DNA from 3 places in the Janthinobacterium woesei genome. Region 2 is predicted to be linked to each of the others. Evidence: predicted binding sites of a transcription regulator. Region 2 holds the regulator's gene; each other region holds the start of a gene.
What was found. The regulator LexA, encoded in region 2, represses DNA repair genes until DNA is damaged. The targets are predictions, from matches to a motif close to ACTGTATNNNNATACAGT.
Positions count from the first base shown of each region.

Region 1: the regulator LexA is predicted to act here: its motif matches at 3,151-3,168, upstream of dinB (DNA polymerase IV).
Region 3: the regulator LexA is predicted to act here: its motif matches at 4,570-4,587, upstream of ACQ4W6_RS12305 (VRR-NUC domain-containing protein).

Region 1 covers NZ_JBNYXW010000015.1:97,562-103,437, reverse strand. The annotation lists gene ACQ4W6_RS18300 (TonB-dependent receptor) at 1-759, shown strand, start outside; gene ACQ4W6_RS18295 (recombination-associated protein RdgC) at 903-1,799, opposite strand; gene dinB (DNA polymerase IV) at 1,918-3,108, opposite strand; gene ACQ4W6_RS18285 (S9 family peptidase) at 3,288-5,465, shown strand; tRNA gene ACQ4W6_RS18280 (tRNA-Val) at 5,577-5,652, shown strand; tRNA gene ACQ4W6_RS18275 (tRNA-Asp) at 5,707-5,783, shown strand.
Region 2 covers NZ_JBNYXW010000006.1:223,925-229,800, forward strand. The annotation lists gene purF (amidophosphoribosyltransferase) at 1-530, shown strand, start outside; gene ACQ4W6_RS08715 (cystathionine gamma-synthase family protein) at 602-1,843, shown strand; gene lexA (transcriptional repressor LexA) at 1,909-2,544, opposite strand; gene rpsF (30S ribosomal protein S6) at 2,820-3,206, shown strand; gene priB (primosomal replication protein N) at 3,227-3,526, shown strand; gene rpsR (30S ribosomal protein S18) at 3,553-3,843, shown strand; gene rplI (50S ribosomal protein L9) at 3,871-4,326, shown strand; gene ACQ4W6_RS08745 (replicative DNA helicase) at 4,463-5,848, shown strand.
Region 3 covers NZ_JBNYXW010000009.1:142,479-148,354, forward strand. The annotation lists gene ACQ4W6_RS12295 (LytR/AlgR family response regulator transcription factor) at 1-598, shown strand, start outside; gene ACQ4W6_RS12300 (ATP-dependent DNA helicase) at 579-2,873, opposite strand; gene ACQ4W6_RS12305 (VRR-NUC domain-containing protein) at 2,870-4,522, opposite strand; gene ACQ4W6_RS12310 (MFS transporter) at 4,727-5,876, shown strand, end outside.

The DNA of each region.
Region 1 (5,876 bases), on a different contig from region 2:
AAATCGGAAAAATCGAAACAGTTCACCGTTGGTTTCCGTATCGAGCCTACGTCGGCCTTCTCGTTTGGCGCCGACCTGTGGGACGTGAAGATCACCGACGCCGTGTCGGCTGTCAGCGAAGCGCAAGCGTTTGCCAATCCGGCGCTGTATAACTCGCTGTTCAGCACCTACACCGAGCCATCGACCGGTAATACCTACTATGCGTTCAAATCGCTGTCGATGAACATCGGCCAGACGCATAACCGCGGTATCGACTGGGATATGTCCGCGAACCACAAGTTCGCGTTCGGCAAATTGACCGCCAACCTGAGCGGCACCCACATGATCCGGGCCGACTACACCGTGCCAGGCACCAAGGATCAATGGACCAGCAATATGAACTACTACGGCATCACCGATGCCGTCACGTTCCGTAACCTGATCAAATTGAATGTCAGCCTCGAAAGCGGCCGCCTGACCAATACCCTGATCGCCAGCTACCGCAACGGCTACACCGATGCTGAAGCAACGGTGCGTAACGTTGATTCAGGCCTGAACGAGAAACTGCGTCTGCAAGTTCCTTCGTACACCACCATCGACTGGCAAGGCCGTTTTGCCTACAACCAGTCGACCACGATCCGTGCAGGCATCAAAAACCTGTTCGACCGTGCACCGCCTCTGTCGCTGCGCGCTTCGTCGGGCCACCAGGTCGGTTTCGACCCACGTTACGCCGATCCAATGATGCGTTCGTTCTACATCACCGGCAATTACAAGTTCTAATTTGACGTCTTGAATTAGCTTGTATCCAGAGCGCCTTGCACTTTACCGTGCAAGGCGCTTTTTTTTATCTTCTGCGCAAGGTACAGGCGAAAAAAAGGAGCCGTAGCTCCTTTTCCGTACCAGCATGACTGCGCTTATTGCACTTACGCAGTCGCTTCGCCGCCCAGGGCTGCGACCACGTCGGCCATCAGCTTGCTCAGCTCGCCCGTCATCAGCATCACATCGCCGTCGAAACGCTCTTCGTCGTTCTTCGTGCTCGATTCCGTTTCCTTGATCACGTCGAGCGGCTTGACGCTCTTGATGGCCAGCGACTCCGTCAGCACGAACGAGATCTTGTCGTTCCACGTCATGGCCAGGCGCGTACATTGCTTGCCGGCCGCGATGTGGCGACGCACATCGTCCGCCTCCAGGGTGTGGCGCACATAGCGCACGGTGGCCTTGCTCTCGCCCGTGGCGCGCAATTCCGTATCCATGTCGACCGTGAAGCCGGCAGGCGCGTCGTCAGCCTGCAGCCATTCCGTCATCACCGCCACCGGCGAGCGCTGTACGCGCAGGCTTTCCAGCGGCAATTTGTCGACGGCTTTGAGCAGCAGCTTGATGACTTCATCGGCCTTTGCCGGGCTGGCGGCATCGACCACCAGCCAGCCATTGACGGGATCGATCCACGTCCAGACATTGCTGCGGATGCTGAAAGCGCGCGGCAGCAACTCGTCGGCCACGCGTTCCTTCAATTCTTTCATGGCTTTCTTGCCCGGCGCAAAGCCTTGCGCTTCTTCCATCTCGGCAGCGCGGGCCTTGGCCACCTGGTTGATGACGGTCGCTGGCAACAATTTCTTTTCCGTGCCCAGCAGGATCAGCATCTGCTTGTTGACCACGTGCACCAGGCCGCCGTTCGGGCGCGGCGTATCCCAGCCCTGGCGCATCAGATCCATGCTGGTCGCCGGCGTAAATTTGTTCGAGGACAAGGCCTCTTCCAGTTGTTCTGGCGTATAAGCCCATGGTACGGGCAGGCGGTAAATCTGAAGATTCTTGAACCACATAGTTTTTGTCTTCCGTTTGTTTCAGTAGTGCCAGGGGAACGCCATTCTACACTTTCGACACGCTCCTGCCGTCAAAAGCGCGCTCTGGCGCGATGCTTTTAATAAGCGCTTTGGTTTGCTACAGGGCGGGGAACAGCTCGGCCTGGGCGGGCAGTTGCCGCGTGACCACGGCCGGATCGCACAAGGTCGAAATGCGCACGCCCAGCAGGCGGATTTTCTTTTCGAACGGCACGCGCCGCAAACAATCGCGGCTGGCGCGCAAGATGGCGGCGGCGTCCGCTGTTGCACTGGGTAAAGTAATGTCGCGCGTCACGGTGCTGAAATCCTCAAAACGCAGCTTGATGCCCACCGTGCGCCCCGCCAGCGACTGCTTGTCCAGGTCGCCCGCCACGCGCGTGCACAGGCTTTCCAGCTTTTCCGACAGGGTGGCGCGGTCGCGCACCACCTGCAAGTCGCGCTCGAACGTGGTTTCACGGCTGACGGACTTGGTTTCGCGGCTCGTCTGCACGGGGCGATCATCGATGCCCAGCGCCGCCTGGTGCAGCCAGCTGGTATACAGGTCGCCAAATTGCGTGCGCAGCATGGCCATGTCGGCCTTTGCCAGCTCGCCAATGCTGACGATGCCCAGCGCTTCGAGCTTGGCCGTCGCCTTGGGGCCGATGCCATTGATTTTTTTTGCCGGCAAGGGCCATACGCGCGTCTCGACATCTTCGGGGTACAAGATGGTCAGCCCGTCTGGCTTTTCCAGGTCGGAACAGATTTTTGCCAGCAATTTGTTGGGCGCCAGGCCGATCGAGCACGACAGGCCCGTCGCCTCGAACACGGCCGCCTTCAGGCGCGCCGCCATGGCCGGCCCCTGCTCGCCGTGTTCGCTCAGGTCGACATAGATTTCATCGATGCCCACGTTTTGAATGATGGGGGCGATATTCGCCACGGCCTGCTTGAAGCGCGCCGAATACTCGCGGTAAGCCTCGAAATCGGCCGGCAGCAAGATGCTGTCCGGCGCCAGCTTGGCTGCCTTCATGATGCCCATGGCGGAAAACACGCCAAACGCGCGCGCCGCGTAAGTGGACGTGGTGACGACGCCGCGCCCCACGTAATCGCGCATGCGCGCAAATTGCCGCGTGCCATCAGCTTGCAGCACGGGTTGCTGCAGGCGCCCGCCGCCGATGACGACGGCGGCACCGTGCAATTCCGGATATTTCAGCAATTCGACGGAGGCAAAAAAGGCATCCATGTCCAGGTGGGCTATCCAGCGGCCGGCGACCGGGCGGCGCGCTTCAGTATGTGGTTGGGCAGATAGAGTCAAAAGCACCTCGCGGCGGGTCGGCTTGCCTCAGTGTGGCAAGGAACTGTACATGCATACAGTATTACCGGAAATGCGCCGGTATGCAAGGTGAAACGCACGAAGACGGGCGGTAGCGATCTGCAGTTGCTTTTCCCAATGGCAAGATTACAATCTTGCTACAACTATTAAAGGGAGTTGCCTTGTCTATCGCCTATCACGCCTTGCGCCGCCGGTCCGCCTGCTTATCCATCCTGCCTGCCCTGCTGCTGTCCACGCTGTCGCCATCCGCGACAGCCGCCGACGTTGCCACCACCGCCACCACGGCCACGGCCACCGCGCCCGTTGCCGCCAAGACAGCCTGGCAGGAAACACGCCACGGCACGGTCGTCACGGACGACTACCGCTGGCTGCAAAAGAAGACCGATCCGGCCGTCATCGACTATTTGAATGCGGAAAACGCCTACACTGCCGCCGTGACAAAGCCGATACAGCCGCTGGCCGACAAGGTCTACGCCGAAGTGAAGGGCCGCATGCAGGAAGTGGACCTGTCCGTGCCTGTGCGCATGGGTCACTTCTACTATTACACGCGCACGGAAGCGGGCAAGCAATACCCTATTCACTGCCGCCGCCCGACTGGCGCCGCCGGTGTCTACGATGCGCAAGCCGTTGAAGAGGTCTTGCTGGACCAGAACCAGCTGGCCGACGGCCACAAGTTCTTTTCCGTGCGCGCCTTTGCCGTCAGCCCGAATGAACAGTTGCTGGCCTACACCACCGACACGACGGGTTTCCGCCAGTACGAGCTGCATGTCAAGGACTTAAAAACGGGCAAGTTGCTGCTTGATACCATGCCGCGCGTCACCTCGCTGGCCTGGGCGGCGGACAATGCCACCCTGATGCTGGCCCAGGAAGACGCCACCACCAAGCGCTCGGACCGTTTGTTCCGCCTGGCCCTGGGCGGCGCACCGCAGCAAGTGTATTACGAGTCCGTGGAACAATTTTCCATCGGCGTAGACCGCACGCAAGACAAGAAATTCTTTACCCTCAGAACCGGCAGCACCGATACCAGCGAAGTATTCCTGCTGCCCACCGACCAGCCCGGCGGTGTTTTCAAATCCGTGTTGCCGCGCGAAAAAGGCCACCGCTACGGCATCGAACACCGCGATGGCCAGTTGTATATTCTGACCAACAAGGATGCAAAGAACTTCCGCATCGTCAGCGCGCCACTGGCCGCGCCACAACCGAAGAACTGGAAGCCGCTGGTGCCGCACGACAAGGATGCCGTCATCAAGTCGCTCGATGTATTCCAGGGCTACCTGGTGGTGATGGAAAAGACGCGCGCCCTGAACCGCGCACGCATCTACGACTTTGCGCACAAGAACTGGAAAACCGTGCAGTTCGACGACCCCGTCTACCTGGCCAGCGCGGCCGGCACGCCGGAATTTTCCGCCACGCAATTTCGCATGTCATATCAATCGCCCGTCACGCCACCCACCGTCATCGACGTGGCCATGGCCGATGGCAAGCGCACGGTGCTGAAGCAGCAGGAAATCGTCGGCGGCTATGATCCTTCCCGTTACACCACGCAGCGCTTGTGGGTGAAAGCGCGCGATGGCGTGCAAGTGCCGCTGTGGATCGTCTACAAGAAAGGCGTCAAGCTCGACGGCTCCGCACCGCTGCTGCTGTATTCATATGGCTCCTACGGCATTTCCACGGAAGCGGGTTTTGCCATCAGCCGCATCAGCCTGCTGGAACGGGACGTGATCTATGCGCAGGCACACATCCGCGGCGGCACCGACATGGGCGAAGCGTGGCATGAAGACGGCATGCTGATGAAGAAGAAAAACACCTTCAATGACTTCATCGACAGCGCCGACTACCTGGTGCGCGAAAAATGGACCAGCCCGAACCGCCTGATCATCCAGGGCGGTAGCGCGGGCGGCTTGCTGATGGGCGCCGTCGTCAACCTGCGCCCCGAGCTGTTCCACGCCGTGCACGCAGCCGTGCCGTTTGTCGACGTGATGAATACCATGATGGACGCCAGCCTGCCGTTGACCACGGGCGAATACCTGGAATGGGGCGACCCGAACCAGAAGGCAGCCTACGACTACATGCTCAGCTACTCGCCGTATGACAACATTGCGCGCAAGAACTATCCCTCCATGCTGGTGACGACGGGCTTGAACGATAGCCAGGTCATGTACTGGGAGCCAGCCAAATACGTGGCCAAGTTGCGCGCCTACAAGACGGACGGCAATCCCTTGCTGCTGAAAACGAATATGGGCGCCGGCCACGGCGGCGCGTCGGGCCGCTATGACGCCATCAAGGAAAACGCCTTCAATATGGCGTGGATGCTGTCGCAGTGGGGCATCGACAGCTGAAACAGCAAAAAAACAGGAAAAAGCGCTTGCACAAGGATTTTCGCCGTCCTATAATAGCGCCTCTTCCAGACGTGGTGACAAACGTCGGGATGGTTTTCTGAGACAAGCAACGGGTGCTTAGCTCAGTTGGTAGAGCGGCGCCCTTACAAGGCGTAGGTCGGGAGTTCGAGCCTCTCAGCACCCACCAAATCAGAAAACTGTCCAGTGCTTCATGGATCAGCAACACAGATCATACGAGCTTGGAGTGGTAGTTCAGTTGGTTAGAATACCGGCCTGTCACGTCGGGGGTCGCGGGTTCGAGTCCCGTCCGCTCCGCCAATAAAAGAAAAGCCCTTTGGTTCTCTGAACCGAAGGGCTTTTCCCATTGTGGGGCAACAAATGCGCCAGAAAAGCTGCCATCTTCCCTTGCCC
Region 2 (5,876 bases):
GTACCTTCATCATGCCTGGCCAGGCGGCGCGCAAGAAGTCCGTGCGCCAGAAGCTCAATGCGATTCCATCCGAATTCAAGGATAAAGTCGTGCTGCTGGTCGACGACTCCATCGTGCGCGGCACCACCAGCCGTGAAATCGTGCAAATGGCACGCGAAGCGGGCGCCAAGAAGGTCATCTTCGCTTCGGCCGCGCCGCCGGTGATCTACCCGAACGTGTACGGCATCGACATGCCGACGCGCGACGAGCTGATCGCCTACGGCCGCACGACGGAAGAAGTGTGCCGCGAAATCACGGCCGATTATCTGGTGTACCAGGATATCGCGGCCCTGAAGCAAGCGATTGCCGACGTCAACCCGGCCCTGACGAACTTCGAGGCATCGTGCTTCGATGGCGTGTATGTGACGGGCGACGTGTCGCAGGAATACCTGGACCGCCTGGAATACGCACGCCACCATCCGAAGGCGGCAGCGCCCGAAGATACGCCGCGTTCCCAGTTGAACCTGAACCTCGCTACCACCGAGGGTTGATGCAGGGCCCGGCTATTGCCGGGCTTTTTTTTTGCCTGACATTTTTTCTCCGCCTTGCGCACCACTCAATCATGAGCAACAACAAAACCTACGGCTTTACCACTACCATCCTGCATAGCGACCGCCGCAAGGGCATCGAACATGGCTCCCTGCACAAGCCCTTGCACACCTCGGTGGCTTTCGGCTATGCCGACGCGCGCCAGCTGGCCTCCGTGTTCCAGGGCAAGGAACCGGGCTTCCGCTATGGGCGCCAGGGCAATCCGACGGTCTCCGCGCTGGAAGACAAGGTCAACAAGATGGAAGATGGCGTGGCTACCTTGTGCTTCGCCACCGGCATGGGCGCCATCGGCGCCGTGGTGCAATCCTTGCTGCGCGCGGGCGACCACGTCGTGTCGTCGGCCTTTTTGTTTGGCAATACCAACAGTCTGTGGCAAACGGTGACGGGGCAGGGCATTGATGTGGCGTTTGTCGATGCCACCGATGTCGCCAATGTAGCGGCTGCCATCACGCCTGCCACGCGTATTGTTTTCGTGGAAACTATCGCCAATCCGCGCACGCAGATCGCCGACCTGGCCAAGATCGGCGCCTTGTGCAAGGAGCGCGGCATCCTGTACATCGTCGACAATACGATGACCACGCCGTATCTGTTCCGCCCGAAGGCGGTGGGCGCGGGGCTGGTGGTCAATGCGTTGACGAAATCCATCGGTGGCCACGGCAATGCGCTGGGCGGTAGCTTGACCGATACGGGCGTGTTTGACTGGACGCAATACCCGAACATCTTTGAAAATTACAAGAAAGTGGCGCCCGCGCAGTGGGGTATCGCGCAAATCCGCGCCAAGGCCTTGCGCGACTTCGGCGCCTCACTGGGACCGGAAGCGGCGCACCATATTGCCGTTGGCGCCGAAACCATGGCCTTGCGCATGGACCGCACCTGCTCGAATGCCCTGGCGCTGGCGAGCCTGCTGCAGGCCGATCCGCGCGTGGCGGCCGTGCATTATCCGGGTTTGCCCTCGCACCCGCAGCATGCGCTGGCTGCCGACTTGTTCCGCAGCTTTGGTTCCCTGTTCAGTTTTGAGCTGAAAGACGGCATCGATTGCTTCGATTTCCTCAATCGCCTGAACTTGGCCATTCCCGCCAGCAACTTGGGCGACACGCGCACCTTGGTCATTCCCGTCGCCCACACGATTTTTTATGAGATGGGTGCCGAGCGCCGCGCCAGCATGGGCATCGCCGAATCGCTGATCCGCGTCTCCGTCGGTATCGAGGATGAGGTCGATTTATTGGAAGACTTCCGCCAGGCGCTTGAGGCATAAAGTGCCGTAAATAAAAAAGGCCGGAACAGCACATGACTGTTCCGGCCCTTTTTACGTGCAACAGTTTAATGCCAGCTGCGCATCAGGCCCACTGCCAGGCCTTCCAGCGCAAATTCGTCTTCGGGCGAGACGGTAATGACCTTGAAGTCCGGGTTTTCCGGCAGCAGTTCGATCACGGAGCCTGTTTTCCTGTAGCGCTTGACGGTGACTTCGTCGCCGATGCGGGCCACGACGATCTGTCCGTTCTTGGCGCTGTCGACCTTCTTGACGGCCAATAAATCGCCATCCATGATGCCGGCGTCGCGCATGGACCAGCCGCGCACTTTCAGCAGGAAGTCGGGCTTGGCCGAAAACAGGGCTGGATCGACGTTGTAGCTCGCTTCCAGGTTTTCCTGCGCCAGGATGGGCGAGCCAGCCGCCACCCGGCCGATCAGGGGCAGCGACATCAGCAGCGCCGCCGGCACTTTGGCCGGTAGCGTTTCAGCGGCCGCGCCGATCAGGCGAATGCCGCGCGAGGTGCCCGGCGAAATCTCGATCGCGCCCTTGCGGGCCAGGGCCTGCAAATGCTCTTCGGCCGCGTTGGCCGATTTAAAACCCAATTCGTTGGCGATTTCGGCACGGGTGGGAGGAAAACCCGTATTTTCAATCGCGTCCTTGATCAGGTTCAGGATTTGTTCTTGTCGTGCTGTCAGCTTGATCATGAGCGGTGGGTGCATACTAAAATGCTGTCTATATGAACAGTCTGTATTTTTGTACAGTATCGCCCACTATGCAAGGGGATTTGCGCTTTTTGCGCGGATTTCGCGCGAAATAGTCGGCGCAGGCGGAAAAATGCGGCTACGCAGCGGTGTCCAATGCCGTTGTGGAAGGAATTATTGAAACCTTTGCCAATAGCGGTTATAATCTTCGGCTGACCTTCCCACACTCGTCTTGACGCCGAGGTGGGCGATTATCAATCCGACCTGAAGGAGTTTGCATGCGTCATTATGAAATAGTCTTTATCGTCCATCCGGACCAGAGCGAGCAAGTGCCCGCGATGATCGAACGCTACAAAGCCAGCGTAACCACCCGCGGCGGTTCGGTTCACCGCGTGGAAGATTGGGGCCGCCGTCAAATGGCTTACTCGATCCAAAAGCTGCCTAAAGCACACTACATCTGCCTGAACATCGAATGCGATAACGAGACCCTGGTCGAGTTGGAAACAGCATTCAAATTCAATGATGCCGTGTTGCGTCACCTGACCGTTAAAATGAAGAAAGCTGAAACAGCTCCTTCGCCGATGATGAAATCGGTACAACGCGAAGATGCGGCTAAAAGCCACCGCACCGAAGCACCAGCAGCCGCTCCAGCCGTAGCAGCTTAATTGTTGACCAGGATCGTGCGCTGAACCAGCTACAAGTAACCGCCATCATTGCCGAGCGCGAAATATTGCGCTATACCCCGGCAGGGCTGCCGATTGTGAATGCAGTATTGCAACACAGTTCGCAGCAGATGGAAGCAGGGATTGCCCGTTTGACCGAGTTTGATGTTGCCGCGCTTGCCGCTGGCGAAATCTCAGGCCGGTTCAGTCAGGCAAGCTTGGGCGGGGTCTATCAGTTCACGGGTTTCCTGGCCAGGAAAAGCCGCAACAGCAAGAGTTTGGTGTTTCACATCATTGATTTTAGTGCAGTCACTTCCGACTAGCGCATTTTTAGATACAGGAGCCTCACATGGCATTCGGTAAAAAGTTCGACAAAAATAAGCTCAAGCTTAAAGAAAAACGCAAACAGCAGAACCCGCTGTTCAAACGCAAGAAGTTCTGCCGCTTCACCGCAGCTCACGTTGAGCAAGTTGACTACAAAGACGTTGATACGCTGAAAGACTTCGTCCAAGAAAACGGCAAGATCATGCCAGCACGCCTGACCGGTACCAAGGCGCACTACCAGCGCCAAGTTGACACCGCAATCAAGCGCGCTCGCTTCCTCGCGCTGCTGCCATACACCGATCTGCACCACGCTTAATCGGTCAGATATTCCTGGAGAAGAACTATGCAAATCATTCTGTTAGAAAAAGTTGTTAACGTCGGTAACCTCGGCGAAGTCGTCAAAGTCAAAGACGGTTACGCACGTAACTTCCTGATCCCGCAACGCCTGGCACGTCGTGCTACGGCAACCGCTGTGGCTGAATTCGAAGTCAAGCGCGCCGAACTGGAAAAAGCTGCTGCTGCCAAACTGGCCGTATCGCAAGCCCAGGGCGAAAAACTGAGCGGCCTGACCGTTCAAGTTGCTCAAAAAGCTGGTGTTGATGGCCGTCTGTTCGGTTCCGTCACCAACTTCGACATCGCTGAAGCGCTGACCAAGCAAGGTTTTGCTGTTGAAAAAGCACAAATCCGTATGCCTACCGGCCCGCTGAAAGTTGTTGGCGAGCACAACGTTTCGGTTGCTCTGCACACCGACGTGGTCGTGGAAGTTGTTATCGCTGTCGTTCCAGACGCGAACGCGTAATCGTCTGTGGGCCTTGGCCCGCAAGCATTGCCGTACTATGAAAAGCCGGGTTCGCCCGGCTTTTTTTTGGCCTTTTTTTCGCTGATTTTTTGGCCTTTTTTTTTGCCCTGACGCCGAAGCGGGTATAATTCGCGTCATGAACGCCCCCTCAGATCCACAACTAGATTCCCTCCGCATTCCGCCGCATTCGATCGAAGCAGAACAATCCGTAATCGGTGGTCTGCTGCGCGACAATGCTGCGTATGACCGCATCGCCGACTTCATGCATGCGGAGGATTTCTATCGCTATGACCATCGCATCATCTTCGAGCAAATCGTCAAGATGATTAATGCCTCCAGGCCAGCCGATGTCATTACTGTTTTTGAAACCCTGACCCAGCTCGGCAAGGCCGAGGATGTGGGCGGACTCGCTTACCTGAACGCCATGGCGCAAAATACGCCATCGGCCGCCAACATCCGGCGTTACGCCGAGATCGTGCGCGACCGCGGCGTGCTGCGCAAGCTTATTACGGTGGCCGACGATATCTCCGGCACGGCCTTCAGCCCGCAGGGCAAGGAAGTCAAGCAGATGCTTGACGAGGCCGAGTCGAAGATTTTCGCCATCGCCGAAGAAGGCGCGCGCGGCGCCCAGGGCTGGACCGCCATCCAGCCCCTGCTGACGCAGGTTGTCGAACGCATCGACGAACTGTACAGCCGCGACAACCAGAGTGAAATCACGGGCGTGCCCACCGGTTTCATCGACCTTGACCGCATGACCTCCGGTCTGCAGCCGGGCGACCTGGTGATCGTGGCGGGCCGTCCATCGATGGGCAAGACGGCATTTTCCGTCAACATCGGCGAAAACGTGGCCATCGACAGCGGCTTGCCCGTGGCCGTGTTCTCGATGGAGATGGGCGGCTCTCAGCTGGCGATGCGTATGCTGGGCTCGGTTGGCCAGCTGGACCAGCACCGTCTGCGCACGGGCCGCCTGAACGACGAAGACTGGCCGCGCCTGACGAATGCGATTCAAAAGATGAACGACGCGCAGTTGTACATCGATGAAACGCCGGCGCTCAATTCCATCGAATTGCGCGCACGCTCGCGTCGCCTGTCGCGTCAATGTGGCAAGCTGGGCCTGATCATCGTCGATTACTTGCAACTGATGTCGGCCAATTCCCCTGGCGATAATCGCGCCACGGAAATTTCCGAGATTTCGCGGGGCTTGAAAGGCCTGGCGAAAGAACTCGGTTGTCCCGTGATCGCGTTGTCCCAGTTGAACCGCTCGCTGGAACAACGCCCGAACAAGCGTCCGGTGATGTCGGACTTGCGCGAATCGGGCGCTATTGAGCAAGATGCCGACGTGATCCTGTTCATTTACCGCGACGAGGTGTATAACCCCGACTCGCCCGACAAGGGAACGGCCGAAATCATCATCGGTAAACAACGTAACGGTCCAATCGGCAGCATCCGCCTCACCTTCATGGGGCAATACACCAAATTTGGTAATTACAGTGGTGGCCTGGCGCTTTACCAAGGCGACTAACACAGCAGCACTGGTATTCCATTGGCCG
Region 3 (5,876 bases), on a different contig from region 2:
ACTGGTGTTTCTAGACATCCAGATGCCGCGCCTTGACGGCTTCGAGGTGGCCGAGCTGATCGGTGCGAAGACGCGCTTGATCTTTGTCACGGCCTACGACCAGTACGCCTTGAAAGCGTTCGAATGCCATGCGCTCGATTATCTGCTCAAGCCGTTCAGCGTACAGCGTTTCGAGCAGGCGCTGGCGCATGCGCGCGGCCACCGCGGCGCGCAGGCAGAGGTGCAAGCGGCTGTGCAAACGGTGGCGCGTGTAGCGGCCACGCGCGCCGCGCCTTTGGCCCGCGTGCTAATACGCGACGGCGCCAAGGTGCACGTCATCGCCAGTGCGCGCATCGACTACATCGAGGCGCAGGACGATTACATCAACATCCGTTCGGAGGGCAAGTCTTACCTGAAAAGCCAGACACTGGCGGAACTGGAGGCGCAGCTGGACCCGGCCAAGTTCCTGCGCGTGCACCGTTCGTTCCTGCTCAATATCGACGGTATCTGCCGCATCGAAGCGGCGACGAAAGACAGCCACGTGGCCATCTTGCGCGACGATACGCGCATCCCCGTCAGCAAGGCCGGCTACCAGAAGCTCAGATTGCTGGTTGGCTAGCTCTTTGCACATCCCACCAGGTGGGCAATAGTTGCCGGATTTCCGGGCGGGAAAAGCGGTCGTCGATCAGGTACACCACGCCCTTGTCCGATTGCGTGCGGATCACGCGCCCGGCCGCCTGCACCACTTTTTGCATGCCCGGATACAAGTACGTGTAGTCGTAGCCAGCGCCGAAGATGTCGCCCATGCGCTGGCGGATCTGCTCGTTGACGGGATTGATTTGCGGCAAACCGAGGGTGGCGATGAAGGCGCCGATCAGGCGCGCGCCCGGCAAGTCGATGCCTTCGCCAAAGGCCCCGCCCAGCACGGCAAAGCCGATGCCCCGCGTCTCCAGGCCGAAACGCCCCAGGAACTGACTGCGCGCAGCGTCGTCCATGCGGCGCGGCTGCTGCCAGATGGGCACGTCCGGATAATGCTGGGCAAACAGGGTGGCGGTCTTTTCCATGTAGTCAAAACTGCTGAAAAACGCCAGGTAGTTGCCGGGCGCATCGACGTACTGGCGCGCCATTAGTTGCGCGATGGGCAGCAGCGAGGCGGCGCGGTGCTGGTAGCGCGTGGAAATGGTGTCGGCTACGCGCACCGATAGCTGCTGCGCCTGGAAGGGCGACTCCACGTCGACCCAGGCCGTGTTCTCCGGCATGCCCAGGGTGTCGCTGTAGTAATTCCATGGACTCAGGGTGGCGGAAAACAGGGCCGTGCTGTGGCTGGCCGCGAAGCGTTCCTTCAGGAAAGGGGCGGGGATGATGTTGCGGATGCACACGGTGCAGCCCGTATTGGAACCTGTATTCGTCTTGCTGACATCAAACAGCGAATGCGCGCCGAAACTCTCGGCCAGGCGGTTCAGCAGCAGCACGTCGAAATAAAAGCGCTGCAAGTCTTCGTCCAGCGTGGCCGCGTGCTCGGCCATGTAGTCGCCGATGGCCGTTGCCACACCTTGCAGGGCGCCAAAGAATTTTTCCGGCAAGGCCGCATGCACCTGGTAGTCGCCGTCCTGCTCTTTGAGCAAGGCCGTCCACTGGCGCGAGAGGCGGTCCAGCGGTTTCTTCAACGCTTCGGGTGCGAACTTGCGCAGCATTTTCAGCTTGCTCTGTTCCAGCTCGGCCGAATACATGTTGCGCGCGCGCGACACCATATTGTGCGCCTCGTCGACCAGCACGTTGACTTTCCAGTCGTGGGCCAGGGTCATGCCATACAGCATGGCGCTGAGGTCAAAATAATAGTTGTAGTCGCCGATGACGACATCGCTCCAGCGCGCCAGTTCCATGCCCAGGTAGTATGGGCAAATGCCTTGCTGCAAGGCGATGGCGCGCACGGTTTCTTTGTCCAGTATCAAGCCGCTGGCCAGCGCCACTTCGCGCGCCAGCGGCAGGCGGTCGTAAAAACCCTTTGCCAGCGGGCACGATGCACCATGGCAAGCCTTGTCCGGGTGTTCGCAGGCGCTGCTCTTGGCGCTCAGTTCCAGCACGCGCAGCGGTAGCAGCGGTGCGCTGTTTTTCAGGATGGCGCAGGCGTCGAGCGCCATTTGCCGCCCAGGCACCTTGGCGGCCAGAAAAAACAGTTTATCCAGGCCATGTGCGGCCGTGGCCTTCAGCATGGGAAACAGACTGCCCACGGTCTTGCCGATGCCCGTGGGCGCCTGCGCCAGCAAGCCGCAGCCACGGCTGCTGGCCTTGAACATGGCTTCAGCCAGCTGGCGCTGGCCCGGGCGAAAGTCGGCATGGGGAAAGGCCATGGCCGAGAGCTGCGCATCGCGGCTGGCCCGGTGCGCCATTTCCTGCTCGGCCCATTCCAGGAACAGCGCGCAATGCTGTTCGAAAAAAGTGCGCAGCGCCTCGGCCGTGCATTCCTCGTGCATCACAGTTTCTTTCTGGCTGGCGATGTCGAAATACACGAGCGCCACGCGCAGCATGGGCAGCTTCAGTTGCTGGCACAGCAAGTGGCCGTAGATGCGTGCCTGCGCCCAGTGCAACTGACGGTGGTTGGCCGGCATGGCGTCGAGTTCGCCCCGGTAAGTCTTGATCTCTTCGAGCTGGCGCCGCGCCGGGTCGTAGCCATCGGCGCGGCCGCGCACATGCAGGGCGCCGAAGTCGCCGGCGAGGCTGATTTCGCGCTGGTAATCGTCGTCGCGCCGGCCAGTCACGGTGGCGTGGCCAGCCATGCCTTCCTGCGCCGTGGGCGATGGCGTAAAACGCAAGTCCAGGTCGCCCACCTTGGCGGTGAATTCGCACAGGGCGCGCACGGCCACGCTGTAGCCCGTGTTGCTCACTCTGCTCATGCTGCCGCCTGCCATTGCAGGTAGCACACGCTGACGGGCATGGCGTGCTCGGCGCAATACGCGATCCAGCGCAGCTGATTATCTTGCAGGCGGTCGCCCGGCCCTTTGACTTCGATCATGCGGTAGCGCCGTTCGCCTGGCCAGAACTGGATCAGGTCGGGCAAGCCGCTGCGGTTGCTTTTGATATCGAGCAAGATGCGCTCGAAAGCCTTTTTCAGGTGCGCGGCGGGGATGCAGGCCAGCGCCAGGTCCAGCAAGGCGTCGTCCAGCACGTCCCAGCTGACGAAGGGCGAGACGATGCCGTGCTTGGCGGCAAGCGTGGCGCGGATGGCTGCCTGGTAGGCACCGTTGTCCAGCTGTGCCAGGCAGGCGGCGAAGTCATCCTGGCGGCGCAGGTAAAAATCGGCGCTGTGCAAGTCGGCCGGACCCCGGTGGAACGGGTGGAAGAAGGCGCCGGGGATGGCCTTGAAGATGGCGGGCCAGCACAGCAGGCCGAACAGCGAGTTGATCAGGGTGTTTTCCACGTAATACACGGGTGCGTCGCTGTGGCTCAGGTGTTGCTGCACCACCGCTTCCACGTAGCTGGCTTCGCTTTGATATGGCAGCAGCAGGTCGATGCGGTCGATGGCGCCCTGTGCTTCGGCCACCTGTTTGGCGTGGCCCAGCGTGCGCCGCAGACGCGGCGCCATGCGCAGCAGCAATTGCTGTTCCGCCTCGCTTTCCGGCGCCGCCAGGGCGATCACCAGCCTGTCGTAGGCCACTTGCGGCTGTGCATCTTTCTCCAGCACGCGGATGGCGCGGCCCCGCGCGCCCGGATAGCGACAATCGGCATAGGCGCGGTAGGCGGCCGGCCAGTCCTGGGATTTTTCCAGCTGCTGGGCAATCTGGAAACGCAATTTTTCGCGCCGGCTGGCCAGCCAGGTATTGTCCAGCGGCAATGGTAGCGCGGCCAAGTCCTGCAGCACCTCGTCGGCCGGTGCGCTGTCGTTGTAGCGTTCCCGGCACTGGTGCAGCACTTCATAGTGCTCGATATCCTGGCGCGTGCGAAAGCCGCGCGATTGCGGCGAAAATTCCACCTTTTCGTATTGGTACACGCCCAGGTCGGACAGTACGAATTCCGACCAGTCCTGGTGATAGTTGCCAAAGTAAATCAGGCGCAAACGGTCGCACAGGGGCTGCATGCCGATGCGGTACAGCACATCGGCAGAGGCCGGATACCAGTCGGAAAAAGCTTGATCGTGCGCATGCTGCTCGCGCAAGGCATCGAGCTGCTCGGCCTTGCGCGCCGCTTTCAGGGGCGCGGTGAGGCTAAATGCCTGGCTGATTTCCGCTTTCAGCAGCAAGTCAAACAGCTCGGCTAGCGAAATGGCTGGGTCGGCCACCACCCAGCCTGAGGCCAGCAAGGGCAGGGCGGCGGCGCGCGTGTCGCCGATTTCAGGATAATTGAGCTTGCTGGCGCGAAACAAACAACCCTTGCGCATGACCAGACGCACGAACAGCGCACGCGATGGCTGCGGCAATTGCCCGAACTCAGTGATGAATTGCGTTTCTTCCACACTCAGCAGATCGGCGTAGCGGGCGTTGATCCAGCTCAGCACGCCCTGGAAGTTGTCCAGATAGTACAGGGGATTTTCCAGGATTTTCAGCATGATGGGACAGGGTAATTAGGTATTCGATGCAACTCGGACATGATTTTACTGTGTTTATATACAGTTTAAACCTTCCTCAGGCGCTTGCCCAGCGATTTCCTGCTTCGTTGCGTAGTGCTTCAATAAATAAACATTTTAGTTTACTAATGTTCGGCGCCCACGTATTCTTTCTGTCTATATAATCAAGACACCCTCCGAGGCTGCATGAAAAATACAATCTTGATCACGGCGGCCTGTTTGCTTGCGCTGCTGTCGACCATCGGTGCGTCCCTGCCGTACCCGATCCTGCCGCCGCTGTTTGCGGCCGAGGCGCCGAATGCCTTCAATCATTTCCTCGGCTTGCCTTCCAAACTGCTGTTCGGCCTGGCGCTGACCATCAATCCGCTGGGTTTGCTGATCGGCTCGGCCTTGCTGGGGCCATTGTCGGACCGCTATGGCCGCCGTCCCTTGCTGATGCGCACGGCCGTGGGCGCGGCCATCGGCCATGCCATCACGGCCTGGGCGCTGGTGAACCAGTCCTATCCGCTGTTTATCGTTGCGCGTTTTATCACCGGCTTGCTGGAAGGTAACGGCGCCGTGGCGCGCGCCATGCTGGCCGACCAGTTGCAGGGGCCGCTGCGCCTGCGCGCCATGTCGTGGCTGAACGGCGCCTTTTACCTGGGCTGGCTGGTGGGGCCGATCCTGGCGGGCGCCACGCTGGGCTGGGGCGTGACGGTGCCGTTCTGGATTGCCGCCGCCGCCCTGATGCTCGTCGCCGTGCTGGTGGCCGTGGGCTTGCCGCGCGAAACGCCATCGCTCTTGACGACCTCGTGGTGGCAGGTGGCGCGCGACCGGCATGCGCTGAACCTGCTGCGCCACGATGAGCTGCGCACCCTGTTCATCGTGCAACTGGCCTTGACCTGCGGCGTGGCCAGTTTCTATGAGTTCTATCCGCTGTGGCTGGTCGAGACGGCCAATTACAATGCGCAGGCGATTGCCTGGGTGAATGTGGGCCTGTGCGGCACGATGACCATCACGTCCTTGCTGGCGGGCGGACCCAGCCGCCATGCGCCGTTGCTGCGGGCCAGCTGGTATGCCTGTGGCGTGGCGCTGGCCGTGGGGGTACTGTCGCTGGGCAACATCTGGGTGGGCATCGCTGCCATCGTGCTGTTCGGCATCCCGAATGCGCTGTATAACACGGTGATACAGGGCTGGTGCGCCGAGCGCTTCAGCGCGCACGGGCAGGGCGCCGTGATGGGCTTGCTGGCTACCACGTTTTGCATCGCCAACATCGTCGTCGCCCTGAGCGGCTCCGTGCTGACCCTGATCGACACGCGCCTGATCCTCATCGCCGGCGCCTGCTCGGCGGCCTGGG